Regions from separate parts of the Dyella terrae genome, predicted to be linked through region 1. Evidence: predicted binding sites of a transcription regulator. Region 1 holds the regulator's gene; the other holds the start of a gene.
The links. Region 1 encodes sigma-54, which starts transcription at its own class of promoters, with help from an activator protein. Its sites were predicted from a motif close to TGGCACGNGCNTTGC; they were not measured.
Positions count from the first base shown of each region.

Region 2: a site for sigma-54 is predicted at 3,266-3,280, ahead of DYST_RS20905 (flagellar basal body-associated FliL family protein). Genes of this name have one in related genera too.

Region 1 covers NZ_CP089414.1:4,564,150-4,569,364, reverse strand. Annotated here, with positions in the region: gene lptA (lipopolysaccharide transport periplasmic protein LptA) at 1-373, shown strand, start outside; gene lptB (LPS export ABC transporter ATP-binding protein) at 377-1,096, shown strand; gene DYST_RS20030 (RNA polymerase factor sigma-54) at 1,233-2,699, shown strand; gene hpf (ribosome hibernation-promoting factor, HPF/YfiA family) at 2,989-3,312, shown strand; gene hprK (HPr(Ser) kinase/phosphatase) at 3,441-4,391, shown strand; gene rapZ (RNase adapter RapZ) at 4,395-5,215, shown strand, end outside.
Region 2 covers NZ_CP089414.1:4,743,881-4,749,095, forward strand. Annotated here, with positions in the region: gene fliI (flagellar protein export ATPase FliI) at 1-287, shown strand, start outside; gene fliJ (flagellar export protein FliJ) at 284-721, shown strand; gene DYST_RS20900 (flagellar hook-length control protein FliK) at 820-1,935, shown strand; gene DYST_RS20905 (flagellar basal body-associated FliL family protein) at 3,351-3,851, shown strand; gene fliM (flagellar motor switch protein FliM) at 3,865-4,881, shown strand; gene fliN (flagellar motor switch protein FliN) at 4,878-5,215, shown strand, end outside.

The DNA.
Region 1 (5,215 bases):
CAGTCCTGGCGTCCTTGCGCATATCGAGCAGTTGGATGACTGCGGCAATCTGATGCAGGGTGATGCCATCCAGCTGGATTACGACAACATCAACGGCATCGCGGTGCTCACCGGCAATGCCGTGGTGCGCCAGCAGGGCCGTGGCGAGTTTCATGGCGACAAGCTCACCTATAACACGCAAACCTCGCTGATCACCGGCGAAGCCGGCGGTGACGGTCTGGTGCACGGCGTCATTCTGCCCAAGGCAAAGCCCGGCACCACACCGCCGCCCGCCGGTCAGGTGGCTGCTCCAGCCTGCCACCCCAACGCCGCGCCCGCTACACCACCTGCTGCTGCACCCGCCGCCGCACCCAAGCCGGCCGAGGCCCACTGATCGATGCTTTCTGCTGAAGGTCTGCAAAAAAGTTTCAAGGCACGTCAGGTCGTGCGTGACTTCGCCTTCTCCATTCGCGAGGGTGAAGTGGTCGGCCTGCTCGGCCCCAACGGCGCGGGCAAGACCACCTGCTTCTACATGGTGGTGGGCTTGATCGAAGCCGATGCTGGCGTGATCAAGCTCGACAAGCAGGACATCACTGGCCTGCCCATGCACCAGCGCGCCAAGCTCGGTATTGGGTACCTGCCGCAGGAAGCTTCAGTGTTCCGCCGCCTTACCGTGTCCGACAACATCAAGGCGGTGCTCGAGCTTCGCGAAGGCTGGGACGAAAAGCGCCGCGCCAACGAGCTGGAAAGCCTGCTGGACGAACTGAAGATCTCGCACATCGCGGACCAGAAGGGCATCAGCCTTTCCGGCGGCGAGCGCCGACGCGTGGAAATCGCGCGCGCGCTCGCAGCGCACCCGCGCTACATGCTGCTGGACGAACCGTTTGCAGGCGTGGACCCCATTTCAGTGGGCGAAATCCAGCGCATCGTGCGCCACCTCAAGGAGCGCGGCATCGGCGTGCTCATCACCGACCACAATGTGCGCGAAACGCTCGGCATCTGCGACCGCGCGTACATCCTCAATGATGGCGAAGTGCTCTCCCGCGGCACGCCTGCGCACATTCTTGCTGACGAGAAGGTCCGCGAGGTTTACCTCGGCCGCGAGTTCCGCCTGTAACGGTTGCGGAACAGGGCATACCCACGCCCAAACCTCGGAGATAAACCTGAGGTAGTACGCGATTCCGCCTTCGACCTATGGCCGACCCCGGGGGCAAGAGTTAGGATGACCTTCACATTCATCCCGACCGCTTGGCATGAAACCCGGACTGCAGTTTCGCCTCAATCAACAGCTCACGCTGACCCCCCAGTTGCAGCAGGCTATCCGTCTGCTGCAACTGTCGCAGCTTGAGCTGGAGGCCGAACTGAGGCAGATCGCCGAAAGCAATCCGCTGCTCGAATTTTCGGATGACAATCCGGACGAGCTGGACGGCGAAGAGCGCGAGCCGATGGAGCCGCTCCCGACGAGTTCGGCGAGCTCGACCAGCAGCGATACCGTTGACGATGCAGAGGCCCCCGAATGGGGCGACGCCTATGTCGATGGTGGCAGCGACGACCCCATCGACTTTTCCGCCAGCAGCGGCTCCTCGCGCAACAGCAATCCCGACGAGGACGGTTTCGAGCCGCAGAGCGCCGCAGCGGAAACGCTGCAGGAACACCTGCTCTGGCAACTCAACCTCACGCACATGAGTGCACGCGACCGCACCATTGCGGCCGTGCTCATCGATGCACTCAATCCGGACGGCTATCTCACCGAGAGCATGGAGTCGCTCACCGCGGCCCTGCCGGCCGACCTTAGAGCGACGCAGGCGGAAGTGGAATACGTGCGGCACATGCTGCAGCGTTTCGACCCCACGGGTGTCGCAAGCGTCGATCTGCGTGATTGCCTTACCGTGCAACTTCAGCAGTTCGCCCCCGACACGCCTCAGCGCGAGCTCGCCTTACGCATCGTGGATGCCGAACTCGAACTGCTCGCCCGCAACGACATCGCGCGCCTTGCCCGCAAGCTACGCGCGAACGAGGACGACACCGCCGCCGCCGCCCTGCTGATCCGCAGCCTTGACCCGCGTCCCGGCGCTGCGCTCGACGTCACGCCCGTGGAGTACGTCGCACCCGACGTTTACGCCCGCAAAGATGTCGGCCGCTGGCGTGTCAGTCTCAACCCCGATTGCCAGCCCCGCCTGGGCCTTAACCAGCATTACTGCGGCCTGATCGCGCAGGCCCGCGGTACCGACGCAAGTTGGATGCGCGGGCAGCTGCAGGAGGCACGCTGGCTTATCAAGAGCCTGGAATCACGCGCCGAAACGCTGCTCAAGGTGGCCGAAGCCATCGTGCGTCGCCAAAGCGCCTTCCTCGACTACGGCCCTGAAGCCATGCACCCGCTGGTGCTGCGCGAAGTCGCCGAGGAAGTGGGCATGCACGAATCAACGATTTCACGTGTAACTACCCGCAAGTACATCCATACGCCGCGGGGCACGTTCGAGCTCAAGCACTTCTTTTCCAGCGGCGTGTCCACCGAAGACGGTGGCAGTGCGTCGGCCACCGCCATCCAGGCCATGCTCCGCAAGCTGGTCGATGCCGAGGACCCGCGCAAGCCGCTGTCCGACCAGGCTATCGCGGAGGAACTGCACCGCAAGGGCATTCAGGTTGCCCGACGCACTGTCGCCAAATACCGCGAAGCCATGCGCATTCCCAGCTCCAGCGAGCGCCAGCGCGCTGGCTGAACGGGCCTGCCCGTCCACTGTGGCAAAGCGCCTCGGGAACTTGGCGGCAAAAAAGGCGTCCCCATAATCAGAGGTAAGACGATCCGAAGGGAACCTGTCATGTCAGGGCCGTGAAGGTCTTTCTAACGCGAAGAAAGCTTCAGAGGTGCATAGTGACTTTCCCGACTTGGTGAGGAGGCCGGAAATCCCATCGGAAAACTAGGGCTTTCAAAAGGTGTGTCGGCCACGACATAAGCGACCGGTGCATCGACCCCAGCCGCACCTGCGGCAGTACTGAAGGAGGCGCAACATGCAAGTTCAGCTCAGCGGTCAGCAGATTGAAGTCACCCCGGCCCTTCGGGATCACGTGAACAGCCGGCTCGACCGCCTTACCCGCCTCGACGAACGAATTCTCAGCCTGAGCATCGTTCTTTCCGTGAACAAACTGCAGCAGCGAGCTGAAGGCACGCTCTGCGTCACGGGCAGCACCCTGCACGCCGAAGCGCTTGAGAACGACATGTACGTCTCCATTGATGTCCTCTTCGACAAGCTGGTGACACAGCTGCGCAAGCACCGCGAGAAGATCAGCGATAAGCATCAGCGCGCCGTCCGCGACGAGCGCCTGTACGGCTGACCGCCCCGGCCCGCCCGTGCTCCGGGCGGGCCCTCTCCCTCCGAATCCCCCGATCCAAGGCGCCCGACGGCGCGAACTGGCACAATGTCCGTGCAGCCCCCTTCTTTTGGCTGCAGAAAGGACATGGCTTGGACCGGCTGACCGCCCGACAACTCTACGACAGTGTTCACGAGCGCATGGCTTTGCGCTGGGTTTCCGGCATGCGCGGCGAGTCGCGCGTGCTGGAGCAGGCTGCGACCACCACGCGCCGCCCGTCGTTGATTGGCTATCTCAACGTCATCTATCCCAACAAGATCCAGATCATCGGCACCGAGGAACTGAATTTCCTCGACAGCCTGGATTCGCGCCAACGCTGGGAAGCGATCAACAAGATCGCCGCCTATCAGCCCGTGGCGATGATCGTCACCAAGGATCAGCCCATCCCCACCGACCTGCGCGAGGTGGCGGAAGAAACCAACACGCCTTTGTGGATCAGCTCCAAGCGCGGCCACGAGCTGCTGACCTGGATGCAGTACCACCTGGCACGCATTCTCGCGCCCAAGATCACTCTGCACGGCGTGTTCCTCGAGGTGTTTTCCATCGGCGTGCTGATCACCGGCGAATCAGGATCAGGCAAAAGCGAACTTGCGCTGGACCTGATCAGCCGTGGCCACCGTCTGGTGGCCGACGATGCCACCGAATTCACCCTGATCGCACCGGACGTGATCGACGGCACCTGCCCCGAACTGTTGCAGGACCTGCTGGAGGTTCGTGGCCTGGGTGTACTGAACGTGCGCGAGATGTTTGGTCACACCGCGGTCAAGCCTTCCAAATACCTTCGCCTCGTGGTGCACCTCAAACCACTGCGCGATGGGGAAGATACCGATGGACTCACACGCCTTACCGGCGACATCGGCCACCGCGAGATCTTCGAGGTGCCGGTGCCCATGATCACCATTCCCGTAGCCCCTGGTCGTAACCTTGCCGTGCTGGTCGAGGCGGCCGTGCGCAACCACGTGCTCAAGAGCAAGGGCATCGACCCCGCCCAGACCTTCATCGACCGCCAGGCGCACCAGATGCGTCGACTGCCTCCCTGGTGACCCATGACAGAGACGACTATCCGGCACCCTGACGCCATCCACCTGATCGTACTCACCGGCATGTCCGGTGGCGGCAAGACCGTGGCGCTGCGCGCGCTGGAAGATCTGGACTTCTACTGCGTCGACAACCTGCCCACCGTCCTGCTGCCACAACTCGTTGCGGCGGTGAGCCTCAATGTGGAAGGCAAGCGCCGCAACGTCGCGGTTGGTGTGGACGTGCGCAACCCGGGTGAAGACCTGCAGCGTATGCCCGCCATGCTGTCGGAGCTGGCCGCTGTCGGCGTACACACGCATCTGATTTTCCTGGATTGCCGCGACGACGTGCTGATCAAGCGTTATTCGGAAACGCGACGTCGCCACCCACTCTCCTTCCGCGGCCTGTCACTCGCCGACGCGATCGCCGAAGAACGACGCTTGTTGCGCCCGCTGTCGGCCATTGCCGACAAGGTCATCGACTCCAGCGATCTGAACGTGCATCAGCTGCGTCGACTCATTGCGACGGGTTATGCCGAAGCTACCGAAGGGCTGACGCTGATGTTCCAGTCGTTCGCCTTCCGCCGAGGCCTGCCCCTGGACGCGGACTTCGTGTTCGACGCGCGCTGCCTGCCAAACCCCCATTGGGATCCCAGGCTGCGCCCGCTCTCGGGCAAGGACGCAGCCGTGCGCGACTACCTGGATACGCAACCGATGGTCGCCGAGTACTTCGCCGACACAGCGCGCTGGCTGGATACGTGGTTGCCGCGTTTCGAAGCCGACGACCGCAGCTACGTCACCATCGCCATCGGTTGCACCGGCGGCCGACACCGTTCGGTGTACCTCGTTGA
Region 2 (5,215 bases), 180 kb from region 1:
CGGCCATCGACATTGAAGCGTCGATCAGTCGTGTGATGCCTGCCGTGGTACAGCGCGAACACTTGCGCGCCGCGCAGCGTTTCCGCCAGGTCTATTCGGCGTATCGCCAGCAGCGCGACCTGATCGCCGTGGGCGCGTACCAGAAAGGTTCCGACCCCCAAGTGGACCATGCCATCGCCATGTGGCCGAAACTGCGCGACTTCCTGCAGCAGGAAGTGGACGCGCCGACTACGTTGGCCGACGCCATCGGCGGCCTTGAAAGCCTGACTGCCGGAGGCGCGCCGTGAAATCCCGCGCGAACCGCCTGCAGCCCGCTGCCGACCTGGCACACACACGCCAGGAGGAGGCCATGCAACGCCTGGCCGAGCAGCAGCAAAAGCTCGCGAAGGCGGAACAGCAGCTCGAAGAGCTGGAAAAGTACCGGGCCGAGTACGCAGAGACACAAGGTGGCGTGAGCGTGAGTGCCTTGCTCAACCGCCGCCAGTTTGTCGAGCGCATCAATCAGGTCATCGCCCAGCAGGTCAACGAAGTGGCGCGCCAACGCCGATACCTCGACGGTGTCCGCAACCAATGGCGCGAAGCCCACGCGCGCGAACAGGCGCTTGGCACCGTGATCGATCGCTACCGCGAGCAGGAACGAAAGAGCGAGGAACGTCGCGAACAAGCTGAGGTGGACGAGCGCATGCAGCATCGTCGACCGAACCGGGGCTTGTCGCGATGAAAACCCCCAACGTATGCCAAGAGGCCACCGTATGACGCCCCCCCGTTGCCCTGACGGCGAATACGCCGCCGCCCGCCAACACGCCAGCAAGCACGAGCGTGCAGGGCGATACCAGCCAGGATTTCAGCAGGCCGTTGCAGCAGGCGCAGCGGCAATGGGCACGACAGAACGATCCGTCGCCCGCAGCGCCGGCGAAGCAGCCATCGCCGAAAGCGGCATCGTCTCAGGCGCAGCCGCAGGCAAAAGCCAAGGACAAGGCAGGCGCGAAGGACGACGACAAACCAACGTCACCCACACCCGATGCTGCCGCGGCCATGCTCGCCTTGTTGGGTCAGAGCGTGCCGGCATCGGCAGCGCCTACCGCGGTATCCGCGGATGGGGATGACGCCGTGGATGCCACGACCGGTGGAACGGGCGGCTCGACCCTCGGCGCTCTGCCCACAACTCCGGCCGGGCTGTCGTTGCTCGGTGCGATGCAGGCGAACGCCCAGCCGGCGGCCGCCAACACGAATACGTTCACCAAGGCCATGGATGGCATCCAAGACAAGAGCCTGTCCATGCTCGCGCAGGGCGCGAATGACGGCGACGACAGTGCTGACGCCACGACCACCACGGCCACGCAGGGCGCCAAGAGCGACGCATTCACCGCTGCCCTGCAGACCTTAACCACGTCGTCGAAGCAGGACGATGGCAGTGATTCGCTTGATGCCCTGAAGAACCTCGCCGCCATGGCCGCGCCACCGCAGCCTGCCTTGCAGGCCAATGTGGCCACCACGCCTGCAGCGCATGTGTTGACCATGCAGTCCAGCGTGGGCACACCGGCCTTCGGTCAGGAGTTGAGCCAACAGGTCACCTGGCTTGGCGGTCAGGACGTGAAGGAGGCGCGCATTCGCCTGCATCCCGAAGACCTCGGTGAGCTCGACGTCAAGGTGAGTGTGAAGCAGGACCACGTGGATGTGGCTTTCATCGCGCAACATCCACAAGCGGTACATGCGGTGCAGCAGACGCTCGGCCAGTTGGATTCGATGCTGGCCCATCATGGTTTGTCGTTGGGGCAGGCGCAGGTGGGGCAGGGGAATTCGGGGCAGGGGTCGGGGAGTTCTGGTGGGGCGGCGTCGGGAAGTGGGAGTGGGCTTGCCGAGGATGCGGGTGAGTTGGCTTCTGTGGTGGCGCCGGTGGTGAAGGCGGTGGGGTTGGTGGATATGTTTGCCTGACGGTGCGCGCTTTGCTTCCGTTGCTCTTTCTCCCTCGCCCCTTTGGGGAGAGGGTTGGGGATGAGCCCCGAAAAGGGGGTAAAGGTCGGGTGCTCGCCTTACGGTTTCATCTACGCCGTCACCCCTGCGCAGGCAGGGGTCCAGTGACTTTGCGCTTGGTTGTCGCGTAGTCGCGACCTGGCTCGCCTGCGGCGGGCTTTCGACCTCCTGCCGGAGGCCGAGTCACTTTTCTTTGCTTGCCCGAAGAAAAGTAACCCGAAGAAAGGGCACCCCGGAATCGGCGCCTTCCGGGCCTTTGGCCCTCCAGGTACACGGTCGGGTTCCGGGCTTTTCGACGGGGCTCCTGCCCCGGCGAAAGGAATCGGCATCCATGCCGATTCCCCTGCGGGCCTTTTCTCCACCCGCCCGCCGCCTCATACGGGGACCTGGTAGATCAAAAGCCGCAAGCAGACGGCTCGTGCAGCTTCGCTGCACATCGCATTGCGGTAGGTCGCATTGCTCCGGCTCTAAGGCATAAGGCCAAGGTAGAAGAGCAAAGCCATGTCGCTAGATGGCGAGTTCTCCACAGCATTTGGGAAACGTAGCGCGAGCTCTATCTAGCTCCAGCGATCGGAAAGTGTAGCGAAGCCTGCTTCAAGTCCTCTCCGCATCAGCGCGATGTGCAGCTCTGCTGCACGAGCCGTTTGCTTGCAGCCTTTGATCTGCCGGGCCCCCTGTGCGGCGGTGAGGGGTGGACGACAAGGCCCGCAGGGGAATCGGCAGGGATGCCGATTCCTTTTCGCCAGGGCAGGAGGCCCTGTCGAAAAGCCCGGCCGCCCCTCACGAACTGGCCGGCTTCACCGGCCAGCGCCAAGCGGGGGTGCCCTTTCTTTGGGTTACTTTTCTTTACTCCGGGCATCCTGCCCTCCGCCCTTCGGGCCGGCTTCGCCGTTCGCACGCGCTCCTGCGCGTGCGTGGGCAAGCAAAGAAAAGTGACTCGGCCTCCGGCAGGAGGTCGAAAGCCCGCCGCAGGCGAGCCAGGTCGCGACTACGCGACAACCAAGCGAGAGCCAAAGTCACTGGACCCCTGCCTTCGCAGGGGTGACGGTTTCATCGAAACGATAAGGCGAGCACCCGACCTTTACCCCCTTTTCGGGGCTCACCCCAACCCTCTCCCCGAAAGGGAGAGGGAGCAACACCGCGCGCGACAAACCCCCATTGCGAAACCCCGCGACAACCTCCCGTCAACCGCCATCCCCCCCGTCACGCCCAATCTCCGACAGGCGTCAATAAAGCGCCGCCGCCCCACGTCACCCAGCGCAAACCCAGTCACACCAACGCCTCCCATTGATGGCACGCCGCTTGCTATCAACAGGCCATAGGGCGCCCGCGAGCGGGTAGCCAACGTCTGGACACTGATAGGGAAAGAGATTCGCATGGCTCAGAACGAGCAAGCAGAAAGCACGGCAGCGGCGCCGAAGAAAGGAACGAACAAGGTCGTCATCTTCATGGGCGTGGCCATGCTCGCCATGGCCGGCGTCACCGGTTATCTGGTGATGAATTCACGTAACGGCGGCCACGCCGCTGCGCAGGAAGAACCCAAGGTGGTGCTGTCCAAGCAGGAGCAGTACCTCACGATGGATCCGCCGTTTGTCGTCAACTTCAAGGACGACCAGTCCATGCGCTTCCTGCAGGTGGGTGTGAGCCTGATGTCGCATGACGCTGCTGCGCTGGCCGCTGCCAAGGACGCCGACCCGGTGATCCGCAATGCGCTGGTCATGCTGTTCAGCAGCCAGGACTACACCATCCTCAGCGACGCGGCCGGCAAGCAGAAGTTGCAGGCGCAGGCGTTGGACGCGGTGCGCAAGATTCTCGAGAAGCGCCTGGGTCGTCCGGGCGTGGAAGCGTTGTACTTCACCAGCTTCGTGATGCAGTAACGGAACCACGCCGATGAGCGACCTGCTTTCACAAGAAGAAATCGATGCCCTGCTGGACGGCGTGGAAGGTGGTGCCGTCGAAACGGGTAACGACGAGCCGTTGCCTCCCGATGCGGTGATTACGTACGACTTCACGCAGCAGGATCGCATCGTCCGTGGTCGCCTGCCGACGCTGGAGATGGTCAACGACCGTTTCGCGCGTTTCTTCCGCAGTGCGCTGTTCGGCGTGTTGCGCAAGACCTGTGAGGTATCGGTGCTCGGCGTGAAGATGGTCAAATTCGCTGAGTACGTGCACGCACTCACTGTGCCGAGCAACCTTAATCTGGTGCGCATCAAGCCGCTGCGCGGCACGGCGCTGGTGGTGATGGAGCCGCGTCTGGTCTTCACCGTCATCGACAATTTCTTCGGCGGCGATGGTCGCTTCCATGCGCGTATCGAAGGTCGCGATTTCACGCCGACTGAGAACCGCGTGATCCAGATCGTGCTGACCGAGCTGTTCGCTTCCATGGTGGAAGCCTGGGCGCCCGTGTTGCCGCTGAACTTCGAATACCTCAATTCGGAGATCAACCCGCAGTTCGCCAACATCGTCAGCCCCACCGAAACGGTGGTGGTGTCGAAGTTCCACATCGAACTCGATGGCGGTGGCGGTGAAATTCACCTGACCCTTCCGTACGCGATGGTCGAGCCGATCCGCACGCTGCTTGATGCCGGCGTGCAGAGCGACCGCGTCGATCGTGATCACCGTTGGGCCGAAACGCTGCAGGACGAAGTGATCGATGCCGAGGTGGAGCTGAGTTCGCTCTTGCTTGAAACCCGCCTGAGCATCGGCGAGTTCCTACGCCTTCGTCCGGGCGATGTGATTCCCATCCAACTGCCGGAGTTCAGCACGGTCTTCGCCGAGGACGTGCCGATCTTCCGCGGCATCTATGGCCAGAACAACGGCCGCACTGCTGTTCGCTTCCATGCACAGACCGGCCGCCGCGAAGTGCGCCTGTCGACTGAAACCACCCTGGAGATTGACCCCGCATGATCCCGCCCAATGACGCCGTCTTGGCCACCCAGCGCGTCGAGTTCGACCAGCTCAATGCCCCCGTAGGCGATGGTGCCGAAGTCAATCTCGACATGATCCTCGATGTACCGGTCACGCTTGCCATGGAAGTAGGCCGTACGCGCATCAGCATTCGCAACCTGCTGCAGCTCAACCAGGGCTCGGTGGTGGAACTGGATCGTTCCGCTGGCGAACCGCTGGACGTGTTCGTCAACGGCACGCTGGTGGCACACGGTGAAGTGGTGGTGATCAACGAACGTTTCGGTATCCGCCTCACCGACGTGATCAGCCCGGCCGAACGCGTTCGCAAGCTGCG